3 regions of the Hymenobacter defluvii genome follow, and region 2 is predicted to be linked to each of the others. Evidence: riboswitches for the same ligand, from Rfam matches in the RefSeq annotation. Region 2 holds a riboswitch; each other region holds the start of a gene.
What was found. A riboswitch is a leader RNA that binds a small molecule or an ion and turns the genes downstream of it on or off. The one in region 2 is predicted to bind cobalamin.

Region 1 (5,100 bases), on a different contig from region 2:
GGCGCTGAAACAGCGGCGCAGTAGGTAGGGCGGTATCCGTAATGCTCATGCGGTACACGCCGCTTTGGCGACGGAAAAACAGTTGGTCTTTCGCGCCATTGGTGCGCAGGCCGCCGGCCTGCTGGCCCGCCGCAAAGCGCAGGGTAGCCGTCACAGCGTTGGTAGCCGGGTCTATCCGTACCAAGCTGCCCGGTACTGTCACGATGGGTGCGTAGGGAGGGGTAGAGCTGTAGGTGCTCTGGCCGGAGCACATCACCCATACGGCATTGTTCTTATCCACTACCATGCTGGCGGGGCTGTCGGCCACAGTGATAGTAGTTTCTATCACATCGGTTTGGGTATTTATAACGCTGACGGTGTTGCCGCCATTGTTTGACACAAACAGCTTGTTGCCAACTACAGCCATTTGTTCGGGCTGCTTTCCTACTGGAATAGTTTTAACTATTTGATTGGTTGTCAGATTTATGACGCCTACGAGGCCGTTCGGTACATCGTAATCCACCGTTTGCGATACATAGCCCTTGTTGTTACTGGTAGCGAAGTAGCGGGGTAAGCGTAGCGTATCCGCTTGCCCAGCGGCATTAGTGAAAGTAGAAATGTTTGCCTTCTCATTGAAATCTGGCAACGATACCACTTCAATCTTACGGCTGTTATTTACCACGATATAGCCCAGGTCGCCTACCACGGTCATTGACTGCGCCACATCACCCAGGACACGGTTATTCACTGAACGAAACAGCGCCGCGTTGGTAATAGCACTTACACTACTGTTGAAGCCCACTATCTCGGCATTAGACCGATTGAAGTTGCCTTCCTGCACGATAAACACATTGCTACCGGCCGGCGAAGCGTCGTTATCGTTGTCTGGGTCGCAGCTCCAGAGAGTCAGGCCGCTGGCCAGGATGAAGGCCGTGCGGGCACTCAGGGAAAGAAAACGTTGTGTCATATAAAAGAAAAGTGTGAAAAGTAGAATCAGCGCCAGCTCACGCGCAGGCTCAGCACGCCGTTGCGCGGGGGCATGGCGCGGGCTTCGTAGCTGTTATAAGTGAGGTTGGTGAGGTTGAAGCCCTGCACCAGCGCGGTCAGGCTCCAGGTGCTGCGGGTAGTGAAGGTGTAGCCCAACGACCCACTTAGCAGAAAGTAGGAGGGTAGGAATGTAGTAGCCGAGGCATCGGTGTAGCGGAAGCTGGTGAAGGTGCTCTGCGTGAGCAGCTGCCACCCGCGCCAACTCTGGCGCGTGGTGAACGCCACCGTGTGCAAGGGCACATAGGGCAATTGCACACCCACTGGGTCAGGGTCGAATGTGTAGCCACTCACCTTCTGCGACTGGGTATAGGCGTAGGCCGCCCGCGCCGTGAGGGTGTAGCGCCCCGGCTGCCAGCCCAGTTCCGAACTCAGCTCTATCCCCTGAGCCCGCACCCGGCGCAGGTTGCGCGGCGACCAGTAGCTTACCGTGTCGCCGGGCAGCCACTGCACCCAGTTGCGCACCTGTTGGCGGTAGGCCGTCAGTTCCGTCACCAGCGAGAGGGTAGGAATAGGCTTGAAAGTGTGCTGCACGCTGCCCTCGTAGCCCTGGCTGGTTTCAGGCAGCAGGTTGGGGTTGCCGCCGGGGCGCCAGTATCGCTCGTTGAGGGTAGGCACACGGTAGCTGCGGGCTGCGCTGCCTTTTAGCACCAACGTATGGGTGTCGTGTTGCCACACCTGCCACTCGCCGCCCAAGGTAGGAGCCAGTGGCGGCCGCCTACCCGGAATAAACGCCTGTCGGATATTGGCCGTGAGGCGGAGGGTAGACGTAGGGTCGTAGCGCACGAGAGCGTAGCCCGAGAAGCGGTTTTCGGTGAGGTCTTGGCCGTAGCCATCTACCCGTGCGGCAAAGTGCTGCGCCTCGCCGCCTACCCGCACGCTCAGGTTGGAGCGGAGTTGTAGGCTGTGGTCGGCCTGTATTTGGCTGGTGCGCACCCGCGAGTTGCTCTGCGCCACGGTGTTGCTGCGGTAGTTCAGAATATCCTCAAACCACGCCATGCGCACGCCCGTTTCGTGGCGGCCGGCCACGTGGCGGTAGCCGGCAAACAACCGACGGCTCTGGTCGCGCTCCTTGGCATTGTCGTTAGCGGCCCCAATAGCGGGCTGAATGCGGCGGTCGGCGTCTGTCAGCCACACGGCGCCCATCAACTCGCCGTGCTGGCCCAGGCGCAGGGTAGCATCTTGGGTGAGGCTCCATTGCCGGTAGGCGGCGTTGGTCTGCCGGCGTTCCACCAAGCCGTCAATCGTGCGCTCCTGGTAGGGGAAATCGTTCTGGCCCTCACGATACGAAGCAGCCGTGCGCAAGGCCAGTTTATCGTTGCTGAAGCTGTTCTCGACGCTTCCAGCCCGCATTCCATAGTTGCCCACATCGGCCTGCGCCTGCCCGCGCCACCCCGCTCCCCACTGCACCGGCGACGATAGCAGCACCGTGCCTCCTAAAGCGCCATTGCCGTACACCGCGCTGGCCGGCCCGGGCTGCACCGTAATTCGGGTAGCCCCATTCACGGGTAGCAGGGCAAAATCGGCTTCGCCCAGGGTAGGCAGGTTGATGTTGAAGCCGTTCCAGAGCACGGCCGTGTGGCGAGCCGAGGTGCCGCGCAGCGTGATGGACGACAGCTGCCCCGGCCCGTAATTCTTCAGATAAATGGGGGTAAGCCGGCTCAGCGCCTCGGCCAGCGTGCCCGCTGGCAGCTGGTTCACGGCCACCGAATCGAGGGTAGTGCGGCGGCTGCCCACGGCGTAGCGGCTCAGGCGGGCGGCTTCTACCACGGCCGTGGGTAGCAAATGTGGCGTGGTAGCGCTGGTATCAATGGGTGCGCGCTGGGCCTGCACTGCTGCGGTTGGCAACAGGCTTGCTGCCACCGCCAGCACGCGTAGCGTGCGGGTAGGGGTGGAAGAAGTAGCGCGTAAAAAACGTATCCGAACCAAAATTTCCGGGGTAGGAAAAGTCAGTTCAAAACTCCGCTGCGAGCCGAAACCCGCCACGTAGCCGAGGCCGAAAACAGAAAAAACCAGGAGGCCGAGGCCGCCCGCTGCATTCGTTCTCCGCCCTTCCACCGAAGGCGCTGAACATGGGGAAACGTAGTGGCAGGTCTCCTGGCTTGCTTCGGGCACATCGCCTTCCCATTTCTCCGGCTAAGTTTCGTGATCGAAACCTGGCGTTCTGCGAAACAGTGGCAGCTGCGTGATGCGCCCACTCTCGAAGCGTACAGTTGCGGGGACAGCTCCGGCCTTGAACCGGATTCCCTTTTCAGCCTCGCCCCGCATTTAGGGTCCGGCCACCGCTACGCCACAAAGATACTGTCTGAACCACGGATTCGCTCGGATTTTTCGGATTACACGGATTTCGTGGATGGGGCTGTTAGAAAGCTCAGGATGATAGGGTAGGCGATGGGCGAAAAAACTCTCGTTCACAAAAATTCGTGTAACCCTCAACATCCAAGCGAATCCGTGGCCAATATAATTTCCGCCGCTTTCTTCCAGCGCCCCGACCCTACCCTAATTGCCCGCGAACTTCTGGGGAAGTACGTCTTCTCCCGCATTGATGGCGAGCTAACCGGCGGCCGCATCGTCGAAACCGAAGCCTACTCTCACGAGGGCGACAACTCCCTCACAATGCACCTGAAGCGGCGCGGTCAGCACGGACAGGCGCTATATGAGCCGGGCGGCCGCGCCTACCTCTACACAGTGTACCAGCGGCACACGCTGTTCAACATCGTCAGCAACGCCGCCGATATTCCTAATACTGTCCTGATTCGCGCCATTGAGCCTACCGTGGGCATTGATACGATGCTCCGCCGGCGTGGTCTAGCGGCCATAGCCCGCAACCTGACGGCCGGCCCTGGCTTGCTCACGCAGGCGCTAGGCGTCACGCCCGCCCTCACCGGCACCGATCTGCAGGGCGACGTGCTTTGGCTGGAAGACCACGGCGAGGACGTGCCCGACACGCAGGTACGCGCTAGCGCCAGAGTAGGGCTGGCCTACGCTGGCGCGGAGGCGGCTGGCCTACCTTGGCGCTTCCGCATCAAGGATAGCCAGTGGACCAGCCCGGCCAAATAGTACGGTATACTAAGCCAATTGGGTAGCCGCTACTAGCTCTCCACTCCAACGCTTCACCTTTTCGCACACCAATACCATTAGGCGGCCCCGCAAATCGGTGGTAGCAAACAAATAGATGTGGCCGCCCTCCCGGATGCCGGTGCGTTGCCGGAATACGGCTACCGTATCTGGGAAATTGCGGGTAGTAACGTGTGCACGCGCTTCGGGGCCAAGGTAGGGTAGAAGAGCATCGGCATCATAACGCTCCACCGCCTGAATGCGGAAGATTCGACCCGGAAAGTCCGCACGCAGGTCGTCGGCCATATACAAGTGGCTATGCTGGTGCAGTTTCAGTAGCTCGAAGGCATTGCCGATGCTACGGAACGCTCCTGCTTTCAGGATGGCCGCGTTGGGTTCGTAGAGGTACTGCCCCATCTGCGGCTCGGCGTAGCGCGATATGGCGCGGGCTTCGCGGGCGCGGTTCAGGCGGAACTCCTGCTGCTCGCCGGTGCGGGTCAGGTTCACGGCGTAGCGCTCGGGGTCTACGGCGGGTTCTTCGCCTAGCTCATACAGCACCTCCTTACACTCGTTATCCACAGCTAGCACCCACAACCGACGCACATGCTTCAATTCCTGAATGGCTAGCTCAATATCGAGCATGGGTGAGGTTTTGAGCAGGATGCGCGGGGCTTTGTGCAGCAGCAGGGGTAAGATACGTAGCACATCCGGCTCGCAGTCCTGCAACCGGAAAATCTTGCGCGAGGCGGTGTCGCGGCGGGCCGGATCGAGGTAGAGCCAGTCAAACGTATCCGGTGTGCTTTTTAAAAATGACAGGGCATCAGTAGTGTGGTAGTGCACATTGCGCACACCTAGCAGACCCAAATTGTACTGCACCACCTCAGCTAACTGCGGATTTCGCTCCACATAGTGCACCTCGGCTACGTGGCTGGCAAAGTAGCAGGTATCTACACCGAAGCCGCCCGTGAGGTCGGCTAAGCGTTGCCCGCCAACCAACTCGGCCTTAAAAGCTGCCGTGCG
Region 2 (5,100 bases):
TTCAGCTCCACAGGGCGGTAGTGGTCGAGGCCGGACCACTGCTTGAGGGCCAGTACCTTGCGGCAGCGTCGGTCTATTTCCTGCTGCGTCAGCTCGCCACGGTTGATGGCCTCGCGCACCATGCGCAGGGCCAGCGGAATGTTCTTCGAGAACTCCAGAATGTCGTTACCAGCCAGCAAGGCGCGCACGTCGGCCTCGCCGGGCGGGTACTTGCTGATAACGCCCTTCATGTTCATGGCGTCGGTGAAGATCATACCATCGAAACCCAGCTTCTCCTGAAGCAAACCCGTCACAATAGGCTTGCTGAGGGTGGAGGGTAGGCCGGTGCTATCGAGGGCCGGAATGTTGAGGTGGGCCACCATCATGCCACCCAAGCCGCGCTTAATGAGGCTCTTGAAAGGAAATAGCTCCAGCGTATCAATGCGGCGCTGGTCTACCCGAATGAGGGGTAGGGCTAGGTGCGAGTCGGTGTCGGTGTCGCCGTGGCCGGGGAAGTGCTTGGCCACAGCTAGCACACCGGCGTCCTGCATACCGCGCATGTACTGGTAGCTTTTCTCGGTGACGTCCTCGCGGTTTTCGCCCCACGAGCGGTAGCCAATCACGGGGTTGGCGGCGTTGTTGTTCACGTCTACCACCGGCGCAAAGTTCACGTGCATGCCAATGCGCTTGAACTCGCGGGCAATTTCCTGGCCCATGTCGTAGAGGAGCTGGTTGTCGCGAATGCCGCCCATGCTCATCTGGTAGGGAAACCGGATGGTGCTATCCAGGCGCATGCCCAGGCCCCACTCGCCATCCAGCGCCACCAGCAGCGGTACTTTGCTCTGGCTTTGGTAGCGGTTTAGCAGCTTAGCCTGCCGCACCGGGCCGCCCTGAAAGAAGATAAGCCCCCCAATCCCATACTGCTGAATGAGCGCCGACACCGAGTCTTCGAACACGCGGTTGCGGTTGGAGTAGGCAGCCACCATAAACAGCTGCGCCACGCGTTGGTCAGGCGTCAGCGTCGCCATCACCGAATCAACCCAACGCGAACTAAGCTGGGGCGCAAACGGCACCGGCGCATGCAGCGAAGCGGCTGTGGGAGGAGTTTTGGCTTGCTTGCGCCGCCGCTGAGCAGAGACGTCCGGGGTGTGCAGCAGCGTCAGCAGCAGCAACAGGAGCAGTGGAAAACGAGAGGTAGGCAAGGTATTTCGCAACGGTTGAGACACGTAAGTTGCGAAAATAGAGGAATAGAGAAGGAAATAGTTGCACAGAATGCCCTTTTGTAAACGCAGACCGTCCTTTCGACCAGCGGGAGAAATCGCGCATGCTGATAATAAGAACGTCATGCTGAGCGGAGTCGAAGCATCTCTACCGTGAGTAATTCCTGACAATTGAGATTACCGTTGTGGTAGAGATGCTTCGACAAGCTCAGCATGACATTTACTATCTATTAGCGGCACGCGCGATTTCTCCCGCTGGTCGAAAGGACGTTCTTGTCAGAGCCTACCTGAGAGCTACGGATTGGTGCTCCACAAACCGGCTTCCTTCACAAACACCCGGCGGTTCAGCTTCAGTTGGGCAATGATGAACTCGGCCAAATCTTCCGGCTGCATCACTTTCTCCGGGTTGCCATCCGTAAGCTTCAGCTCCTGCGCAAGCGGGGTAGCCACGGTGCTGGGCGTGAGGGCCGACACGCGAATGTTGTGCTTGCGCACCTCCTGCATTAGCGACTCGGTGAGGCCGAGCACGGCAAACTTGGAAGCCGAGTAGGCGCTGGTAGCCGCCGCCCCGCGCTGCCCAGCCGTAGACGAAATGTTGATGATGTCGCCGGTCTGGCGCTCAATCATGCCGGGTAGTACGGCGCGGGTGGCATAGTACACGCCCATGAGGTTCACCCGGATAATGTTTTCCCAGGCTTCCGGCTCCTGCTCCAGAAACTTGCCGAACGCGGCCGTACCGGCGTTGTTGATGAGAATATCAATGGTGCCAAGCTGCTGTTGCACCTGTGCCGCGGCAGCTTCTACGGCGGCACGATCGGCCACATCTGCCGTGACAACGGCCGTTTTCACGCCCAGTTTTTCTAGTTCGGCGGCTACTTCGCGCAGGTCGTTTTCAGAGCGGGCCAGCAGGCCCACGTGTACACCTTCTTGCGCCAGAGCCACGGCTACGGCGCGGCCAATGCCTTTGCCAGCGCCCGTTACGAGGGCAATTTTTCCGGTGAGGTTTTCCATGTGAGTAGGGGGGATAAATAAAAAGAGTTGAGTGGTAGCCTCTGCGCGGTGTAGAGACGCATACTTGCGTCTCGTCGTTGCTGATGTTGTTTGTATTGGCTGTTATTTAATGATGAACAGGTGTCGCTCAACGACGAGACGCAAGTATGCGTCTCTACACCGTACGAACTTTGAACGGTGATGAGTAGCCTTAACCAGCCAGCCGCCGAGTTGTTGCGCCGGAAATTTCGCGTATCATTGCCCCTAGTTCTTTGCAATATCAATTGCCGTAGAGGGGTTTTCGGGTAATACCGGAATTAATAAGGAACCGTGTGTGAATCACGGGCTGTCGCGCAACTGTAAGTACCCAAGCAAGTTACGATCCGTAGCACGTCCATTGTTCTGCCAGGCAGAATGAGAAGGATGATCGTAATGGTACAAGCCAGGAGACTTGCCTTTCTACGCCTTGACGTATGCTTCCGCGCTCTGAAGCAGTAGTCTGGTCAATTGCATACTGCTGTCTTTTCAGGGCCTCCGCGGGGTGGAGGCTGGCGCGTGCGTATGCGCGCCGGATGGTAGGGTGCAGGGTAGGCCATACGCTGTGTTGGGCACGTAACGTACTCGTTGCGAGAACAATAATCAATTTATTGTTCCCTTCAACCCAAGCACTATGCTTACGCACAACCTCGGCTACCCGCGCATTGGTAGCCAGCGCGAACTAAAAAAAGCCAGTGAGAAATACTGGTCGGGCCAACTGACGCTAGCCGAATTGCAGGCCACTGCCCGCCGCATTGCCCAGCACAACTGGCAGTTGCAGCAAGAAGCCGGCCTCGACCTGATTCCCTGCAACGACTTCAGCTACTACGACCAGGTGCTGGACACTAGCCTGATGGTAGGGGCCATTCCGCGGCGCTACACGCCCGTGCTCAGCGAAAATCCGCAGAACACGGCGCTGGATCTGTACTTTGCTATGGCCCGCGGCTACCAGCGCAACGGCCTCGATGTCACGGCGATGGAGATGACAAAGTGGTTCGACACCAACTACCACTACCTCGTGCCCGAGTTCACAGCCGACCAGGAGTTTCGGCTGTTCTCCGAGCACATTTTCGAGCAGTTTATTCACGCCCGCAACACGCTCAATACCACGCCCAAGCCGGTGCTGCTGGGGCCGGTTTCCTACCTGCTGCTGGGCAAGGAAAAGGGAGAAGGCTTCCACCGCATCGAGCTGCTGAAGCAGTTGCTGCCCGTGTACGTGGAGGTGCTGACCCGGCTGCACCAGTACGGCGCCACCTGGGTGCAGCTCGACGAGCCTTACCTGGCTCTCGACCTGACAGCGGCCGAAAAAGAGGCTTATCTGTTTGCCTATGCCAAACTGGCGCGAAGCTGCCCTGGCCTTAAGCTGCTCGTAGCGACTTATTTCGAAGGGTTGCGCGACAACGCCGCGCTGGCCGTGAGCCTACCCATCAGCGCCCTGCACGTGGACTTGGTGCGGGCGCCGGAACAACTAGCGGCCGTGCTGCCACTGGTACCGCAGTGGCTGAGCCTGTCGCTGGGTGTGGTAGACGGCCGCAACATCTGGAAAAACGACTATCAGGCGTCGTTGGTGCTGATTGAAAAAGCCGTAGCGGCGCTGGGCACCGAGCGGGTGCTGCTGGCGCCTAGCTGCTCGTTGCTGCACAGCCCCTGCGACCTGGACCTGGAAACCAACGACGCCACTCTGACGCCGGAAATCAAAAACTGGCTGGCCTTTGCCAAACAGAAGCTGCGCGAGGTAGGGGAGTTGCGCCAGATTGCCGACCACGGCGATCAGAACCTATTGCACCAGAACCAGCAGGCGCTGGAAAGCCGCCGCAAATCGGACCGCATTCACCGCCCGCACATCAAGGAACGCACCGCTGCCGTGACGGAGGCCGATGCCCGCCGCCGGAGCTCGTTTGCGGTGCGGCAGGCCCTTCAACAAGCGCAGTTGCGGTTGCCGCTCTTCCCAACAACTACCATCGGCTCGTTTCCGCAGACGGAGGATATACGGCAACTGCGCGCCCGCTTCAAGAAAGGGGAGTTGACTGCCGAGCAGTACAACGAAGCTCTGCAAAATGCCACTGTCGACGTGATTCGGTGGCAGGAGGAGGTAGGGCTAGACGTGCTGGTACACGGCGAGTTTGAGCGCAACGACATGGTAGAGTACTTCGGCGAGCTGCTCGACGGCTTTGCATTCACCAAAAACGGCTGGGTGCAGAGCTACGGCTCGCGCTGCGTGAAGCCGCCCATTTTGTACGGCGACATCCACCGCCCCGCCGACATGACCGTGGCCTGGAGCACCTTCGCCCAGGCCCTAACCCGGCGGTACGTGAAAGGCATGCTGACCGGCCCCGTGACCATTCTGCAATGGTCGTTTGTGCGCGACGACCAGCCGCGGGCCACCACCGCGTTGCAGATTGCGCTGGCTATCCGCGAAGAAGTACAGGCACTGGAAAAGGCCGGCATTCAGCTGATTCAGATTGATGAGCCGGCCATTCGGGAGGGCTTGCCACTCCGTCATTCCGACTGGCCCGCCTACCTGGCCTGGGCCGTGCGGGCGTTCCGGGTGGCCGCGTCCGGCGTGCGCGACGAAACCCAGATTCACACGCACATGTGCTACTCGGAGTTCAACGAAATCCTACCCGCCATTGCCGAGCTGGACGCCGATGTGATTACCATGGAAACCTCCCGCTCGCAGATGGAGCTCCTGGCTGCCTTCGCCGATTTTCAGTACCCCAACCAAATTGGGCCGGGCGTCTATGATATCCACTCGCCCCGCGTGCCTAGCACGGAGGAAATGGTAGGCCTACTGGAAAAAGCCCAGGCGCTCCTACCCGCCGAAAATCTGTGGGTGAATCCCGACTGCGGCCTCAAAACCCGCAAATGGCCCGAA
Region 3 (5,100 bases), on a different contig from region 2:
GGCAGTCCTACCCCCAAGGCCCGGATTTCGGTCGGAAACAACTCGGCTTTCACCACGGCGTTGATGGCCGTGTAGCCGCTCATAATCAGCATGGCGATGACCAGCAGGCCGAATGCGCCCCAGGTGGTGGTAGCGTGGCCCAAGGCTGTCATCAGTGGCACAGTGCCCAGCGTGGCGCCTACCCCAAAGGCCAGCAGCACCGGCCGCCGTCCTACCCTATCCGATAGCGCCCCTACCACGGGTTGCAGCACCATGGCCACGGCTAGCGCCCCAAACGACACTAGCGTAGCTTGGTCCTTAGTGAACCCCGCCGTGTTCACCAGAAATTTCTGCGTGTACGTGGTGAATGTGTAGAACACAATGGTGCCGCCCAGTGTGAGGCCCACTACCGTGAGCACCTCGCGAGGGTAACGCATCAGCACGCGCAGCTTGCTTTCTTCTTTCTTTAGCGCTGCTCCCGCAGGCTGGTCATTCTTCACAAAGGCGTCGGTTTCCTCCATGTGCCGGCGCAGAAACAAGGCGACTACCGCTGCCCCGGCCCCAATAACGAAGGGCACACGCCAGCCCCACGCATGCAACTGCTCAGTCGTGAGCACGGCCTGCAAACCCAATTGCACCAGTAGCGCCACCAGTTGACCGGCAATCAGGGTCACGTACTGAAAGCTGGAAAAGAACCCTCTGTTCTTCTGATCGGCCATCTCGCTGAGGTAGGTGGCCGAGGTGCCGTATTCGCCGCCCACACTCAGGCCTTGTAGTAGCCGCGCCACCACTAGCAGCACTGGCGCAAACACCCCAATGGTGGCGTAGCCGGGTGTGAGGGCAATGAGTAGGGAGCCGGCGCACATCAGCAGCACCGATAGCAACAGGGCTGCTTTCCTACCCCGACGGTCGGCGTAGAGGCCCAGCAGCCAGCCACCCAACGGCCGCATCAGAAAGCCCACCGCAAAGATGGCCGCCGAGTTCAGCAGCTGCGCCGTTTGGTTGCCTTTGGGGAAAAACGCCGGCGCGAAATACAGCGCAAACGCCGAGTAGATGTACCAATCGTACCACTCCACTAGGTTGCCGATGGAGCCGCTGAAGATGGATTTCACCCGCGAGGCCATCGTGCGGGCAGGAGTTGTTGTCATGCAAATAGTCGTCGGAGGCTTTGTTTTTGGGAGACGTTGAAATGGCTTATCACACCAATTCAGATGCTACGCCTGCAACCATTCTTGCCTTATCAGTTCTCTAGTATCTGTGGTGTAGTTTTCTCCGAAAGCCCCCACTAGTTAGTATTCTATATTGATAAACCCTGCTGCCATGATACGTTATTTGCTATTGCTGAGCATTCTACTCGTAGCGTTTGGCTGCCAGAAAGACGATGCTGCACCGAAGGAATACGAGGTAATAGCCCAAGGTATCGGCGGTGACTGCCGCTTGCCCTTGCTACACTTTTCCAATACTCAGAAAAATGAAGAAGTAGGGAAAATGTTCGGCTCGTCACTTAGCGCTGCTTCCGCTAGTGGCAGCTACTACGGCCTGAATCTGCCCACCACACTGGCCAAAGGCACTACCTTATATGTTACTATTCGTAAGGCCAAAGCGAGCGAGGACCGCGCTTGCACAACGATGTTGCCGGCATATAATGCAGTTTTTGTGACTACATACCGCGTTCAATAGCAGGTTGCTTTTGGTACGACGCGGGCGTCTGCTGCTATTCCCGCGCCAGCGCCTACCTTTGCCGACAGTTGTTCTTTGCCTGTTTTCCATCAGACAACGGAAGGTGGCCGCCCCTGGGAGTGGCCTGAAAAGGGAATCGGGTGCAACTCCCGAACAGACGCGCTACTGTAAGTACCACCGCAGGGTCCCCGCTTGCTACCCATTGCCTGGCCCCACGGCCGGGCGAGAAGAGTTGGGCGATTAGGAGGTATAAGTCAGAAAATCTGCCTGCCGCTGACTGACAATGCGTAGCCCCCGCGCCTGGGGCCGTTGTCGGGTATTGAGGAAGCATACGACCCGCCCCGGAGCGCCCCGCGCCGCCGGCCAGAAATCGTGCGCGTATCTCCCTACCCCCCTATCGGCTTGGTTGTGGTTTGGCTTCCTGCGGAAAGCTGTCGAAGGGCGTTTCACCCTTTCACTCCGTTGTGATGACCCTCGAAGAAAAAATTACCCGCGCCGAGACGCGCATCTTCAAAGCCGTATTCCCCAACACTACTAACCACTACGACACGCTGTTCGGCGGGGCTACCCTGCACATGATGGACGAGGTAGCGTTCATCGCAGCCACCCGCTTTTCGCGCCTGAAAATGGTAACCGTCTCGTCCGAGCGGGTTGATTTCACCCATCCCATTCCCGGCGGCACGCTGGTGGAGTTGATTGGCCGCGTGGAGCACGTGGGCAACACCAGCCTGAAAGTACGCGTGGACCTGTTTGTGGAGCAGATGTACTCCGAGGAGCGCGAAAAGGCCGTTTCGGGCGTATTCACGTTCGTGGCCATTGATGAAAACAAGCGCCCCGTCCGTATTCTGGACACGCCCGTGGAGGCGGTAGGGTAGCAGCTTGTCATTTCGAACGCAGTGAGAAATCTGGAACACATCAGACTACTCTACCCATCAGGTAGACAGGAAAAATCTTGCGTGTGCCTACAATCCGATCAGCAGGAATACTTCAGATTTCTCACTGCGTTCGAAATGACAAGCTGCCACTCCTGCCGTATCTTTGCAATCCTTTTCCTACTTCGGTTTAAAGGTTAACTCCCTTTCACCCATGCATACCCCTTCCCCCCAGGAAGTCGAGCTGCTGCTTGCGCCCGAGCAAGCCTACGACGAGCTGACCCGCTACGAAGCCCTGCTAGCCGCGGCTGGCTTGCGCCCCGGCCAAGCCGATTTTGTGCACCTGCGCAAGCGCAGCATCGACGCCCGCGGCCGGCAGCCGCTGGTGCGCCTGCGCGCCGACATCTACCGCACGACACCGCCAGCCGAGTTGTTCGGACCCTGGTTTCAGTTTCCGGATGTAAGTCGCGCCCGCCGCACGGTGCTGATTGTGGGTGCTGGTCCGGCTGGGTTGTTCGCGGCCTTACGGGCTATTGAGCTGGGCATCAGGCCCATTGTAGTGGAGCGCGGCAAAGACGTGCGCACCCGCCGCCGCGACCTGGCGGCCCTCAACAAGCAACAGCTCGTTAACCCCGATTCCAACTACTGCTTTGGCGAAGGCGGCGCGGGCACCTACTCCGACGGCAAGCTCTACACCCGCTCCACCAAGCGCGGCGACGTGCAGCGCATCCTGCGCCTGTTGGTGCAGCACGGCGCTACCCCCGATATTCTGGTCGATGCCCACCCCCACATCGGCACCAACAAGCTGCCGGCCGTGGTAGCCGCCCTGCGCGACTCGGTGCGGCAGGCTGGCGGCGAGGTGCGGTTTGATACGCGGGTAGACGATTTGGTGCTGACCGGCAACCATCTGCGTGGCGTGGTCACGGCCCAGGGCGAGGAGTTGCTGGCCGATGCCGTGATTCTGGCCACCGGCCACTCGGCCCGCGACATTTACGAACTGCTGCACCGCCGCGGTGTGCTCGTCGAGGCCAAGCCCTTTGCCCTGGGCGTGCGCGTGGAGCACCAGCAGCAGCTCATCGACCGCGCCCAGTACCGCCTCCCCGACCGTGGCCTACTGCCGGCCGCTTCCTACGCCTTGGTGCACCAGACCCAGGGCCAGGGCGGGCAGCGGGGCGTATTTTCGTTCTGCATGTGCCCCGGCGGCTTTATTGTGCCCGCCGCCACTGCCCCCGGCGAGGTGGTAGTCAACGGCATGAGCCCCAGCCGCCGCGACTCCCAGTATGCCAATTCCGGCATCGTGACGGCCGTGGAGCTGGAGGATATGGACGTGCGCCAGCACGGTGCGTTGGCTGGCCTGCGCTTGCAACAACAAATAGAGCAACGCGCCTGCCAGCTGGCCGGCAATACCCAGGTAGCCCCCGCCCAGCGCCTGGGCGACTTCTTAAAAAGCAAGGTGTCGGCGGAGCTACTAGACACATCCTACCAACCCGGCCTGGTATCGGTGCCCATGGACAAGGTGCTGGGCAAAAACCTGGCGGGCAGGCTGCGGCAGGGCTTCGAAAACTTTGGGCGCAAGATTCCGGGCTATGCCACCAACGCCGCGCAGATTGTGGGGGTAGAGAGCCGCACGTCGTCACCGGTGCGCATTCCCCGCGACCGGGACACGTTGCAGCACCCGGTGGTGCGCGGCTTGTTTCCGTGCGGCGAGGGTGCAGGCTACGCCGGCGGCATCGTATCGGCCGCCATGGACGGCGAGCGGTGCGCAGAGGCAGTTAGTGGGAGCTTAGCGCTTTAATTGGAGCAAATACCTGGCTGGTTTGGCTGTTGGAATAAGGTGTTGTTTAACCGACAACACCTTTTTGCTTTGTAGATGTTAATGAACAGATTAGGATAAACCGCTGACTTCTACCTAAGCGAAAACGACCAAGTCAGCCTTTATAGCAGGAATCAACCCCATGAAAGTAGTTTCCTGTTTCTTGTGGCAACGTGTCGTCGCTGCTGCCTACTGCCACGCTTACTACGTATAATTACCTGTATGAAACCGAATTCCCTACCTGCTTTTTACGCTGCGTGTGCTCCAAGTTTGGAGTCCGCGGTAGGCGTCTTGCCGCCACCCGATATGGAACAGGGGGTAGGGCATTTCAACGTATTCCCGTTGGCAGACCTTCGCGGAGCACCCCCGATGACGTTTAACCGGCGGTCCTACTACAAAATCACGCTCTGCCGGGGGCGTAGCCAAGTAGAGTGTGCCGATCAGGCTCCGCACGTCGGCAATAACACTTTGTTTCTGGTGACGCCGCGCGTACCCTATCGGTGGTTGCCGCTCACCGAGGATTTTACGGGCTATAGCTGCCTCTTCGATGACGCCTTTCTGCTACCTGCCCGCACCGGGGTGGTACTGGCAGAGCTACCCATTTTTCAGCCTGGGGCCTACCCCGTGTGGGATGTGGCCGAGGCCGATTGCGCAGTGCTTGAAGCTATATTCGAGAAGATGGCCCGCGAACTCACGTCTGGCTACGCCTACAAGCACGACCTGTTGCGCACCTATCTCTGGGAGCTGATTCACTTG

Region 1: another riboswitch for cobalamin. It lies ahead of J4D97_RS04240 (TonB-dependent receptor plug domain-containing protein); the one in region 2 lies ahead of metE (5-methyltetrahydropteroyltriglutamate--homocysteine S-methyltransferase).
Region 3: another riboswitch for cobalamin. It lies ahead of J4D97_RS03745 (acyl-CoA thioesterase); the one in region 2 lies ahead of metE (5-methyltetrahydropteroyltriglutamate--homocysteine S-methyltransferase).

The regions. Positions count from the first base shown of each region.
Region 1 is NZ_JAGETX010000002.1:5,961-11,060, reverse strand. Features, by position in the region: gene J4D97_RS04245 (hypothetical protein) at 1-946, opposite strand, end outside; gene J4D97_RS04240 (TonB-dependent receptor plug domain-containing protein) at 973-2,952, opposite strand; cobalamin riboswitch at 3,094-3,325, opposite strand; gene J4D97_RS04235 (DNA-3-methyladenine glycosylase) at 3,475-4,083, shown strand; gene J4D97_RS04230 (class I SAM-dependent methyltransferase) at 4,093-5,100, opposite strand, start outside.
Region 2 is NZ_JAGETX010000008.1:191,325-196,424, reverse strand. Features, by position in the region: gene J4D97_RS15140 (glycoside hydrolase family 3 N-terminal domain-containing protein) at 1-1,181, opposite strand, end outside; gene J4D97_RS15135 (3-ketoacyl-ACP reductase) at 1,494-2,210, opposite strand; cobalamin riboswitch at 2,468-2,662, shown strand; gene metE (5-methyltetrahydropteroyltriglutamate--homocysteine S-methyltransferase) at 2,860-5,100, shown strand, end outside.
Region 3 is NZ_JAGETX010000001.1:913,734-918,833, forward strand. Features, by position in the region: gene J4D97_RS03735 (MFS transporter) at 1-1,127, opposite strand, end outside; gene J4D97_RS03740 (hypothetical protein) at 1,300-1,659, shown strand; cobalamin riboswitch at 1,744-1,944, shown strand; gene J4D97_RS03745 (acyl-CoA thioesterase) at 2,127-2,534, shown strand; gene J4D97_RS03750 (NAD(P)/FAD-dependent oxidoreductase) at 2,746-4,326, shown strand; gene J4D97_RS03755 (helix-turn-helix domain-containing protein) at 4,687-5,100, shown strand, end outside.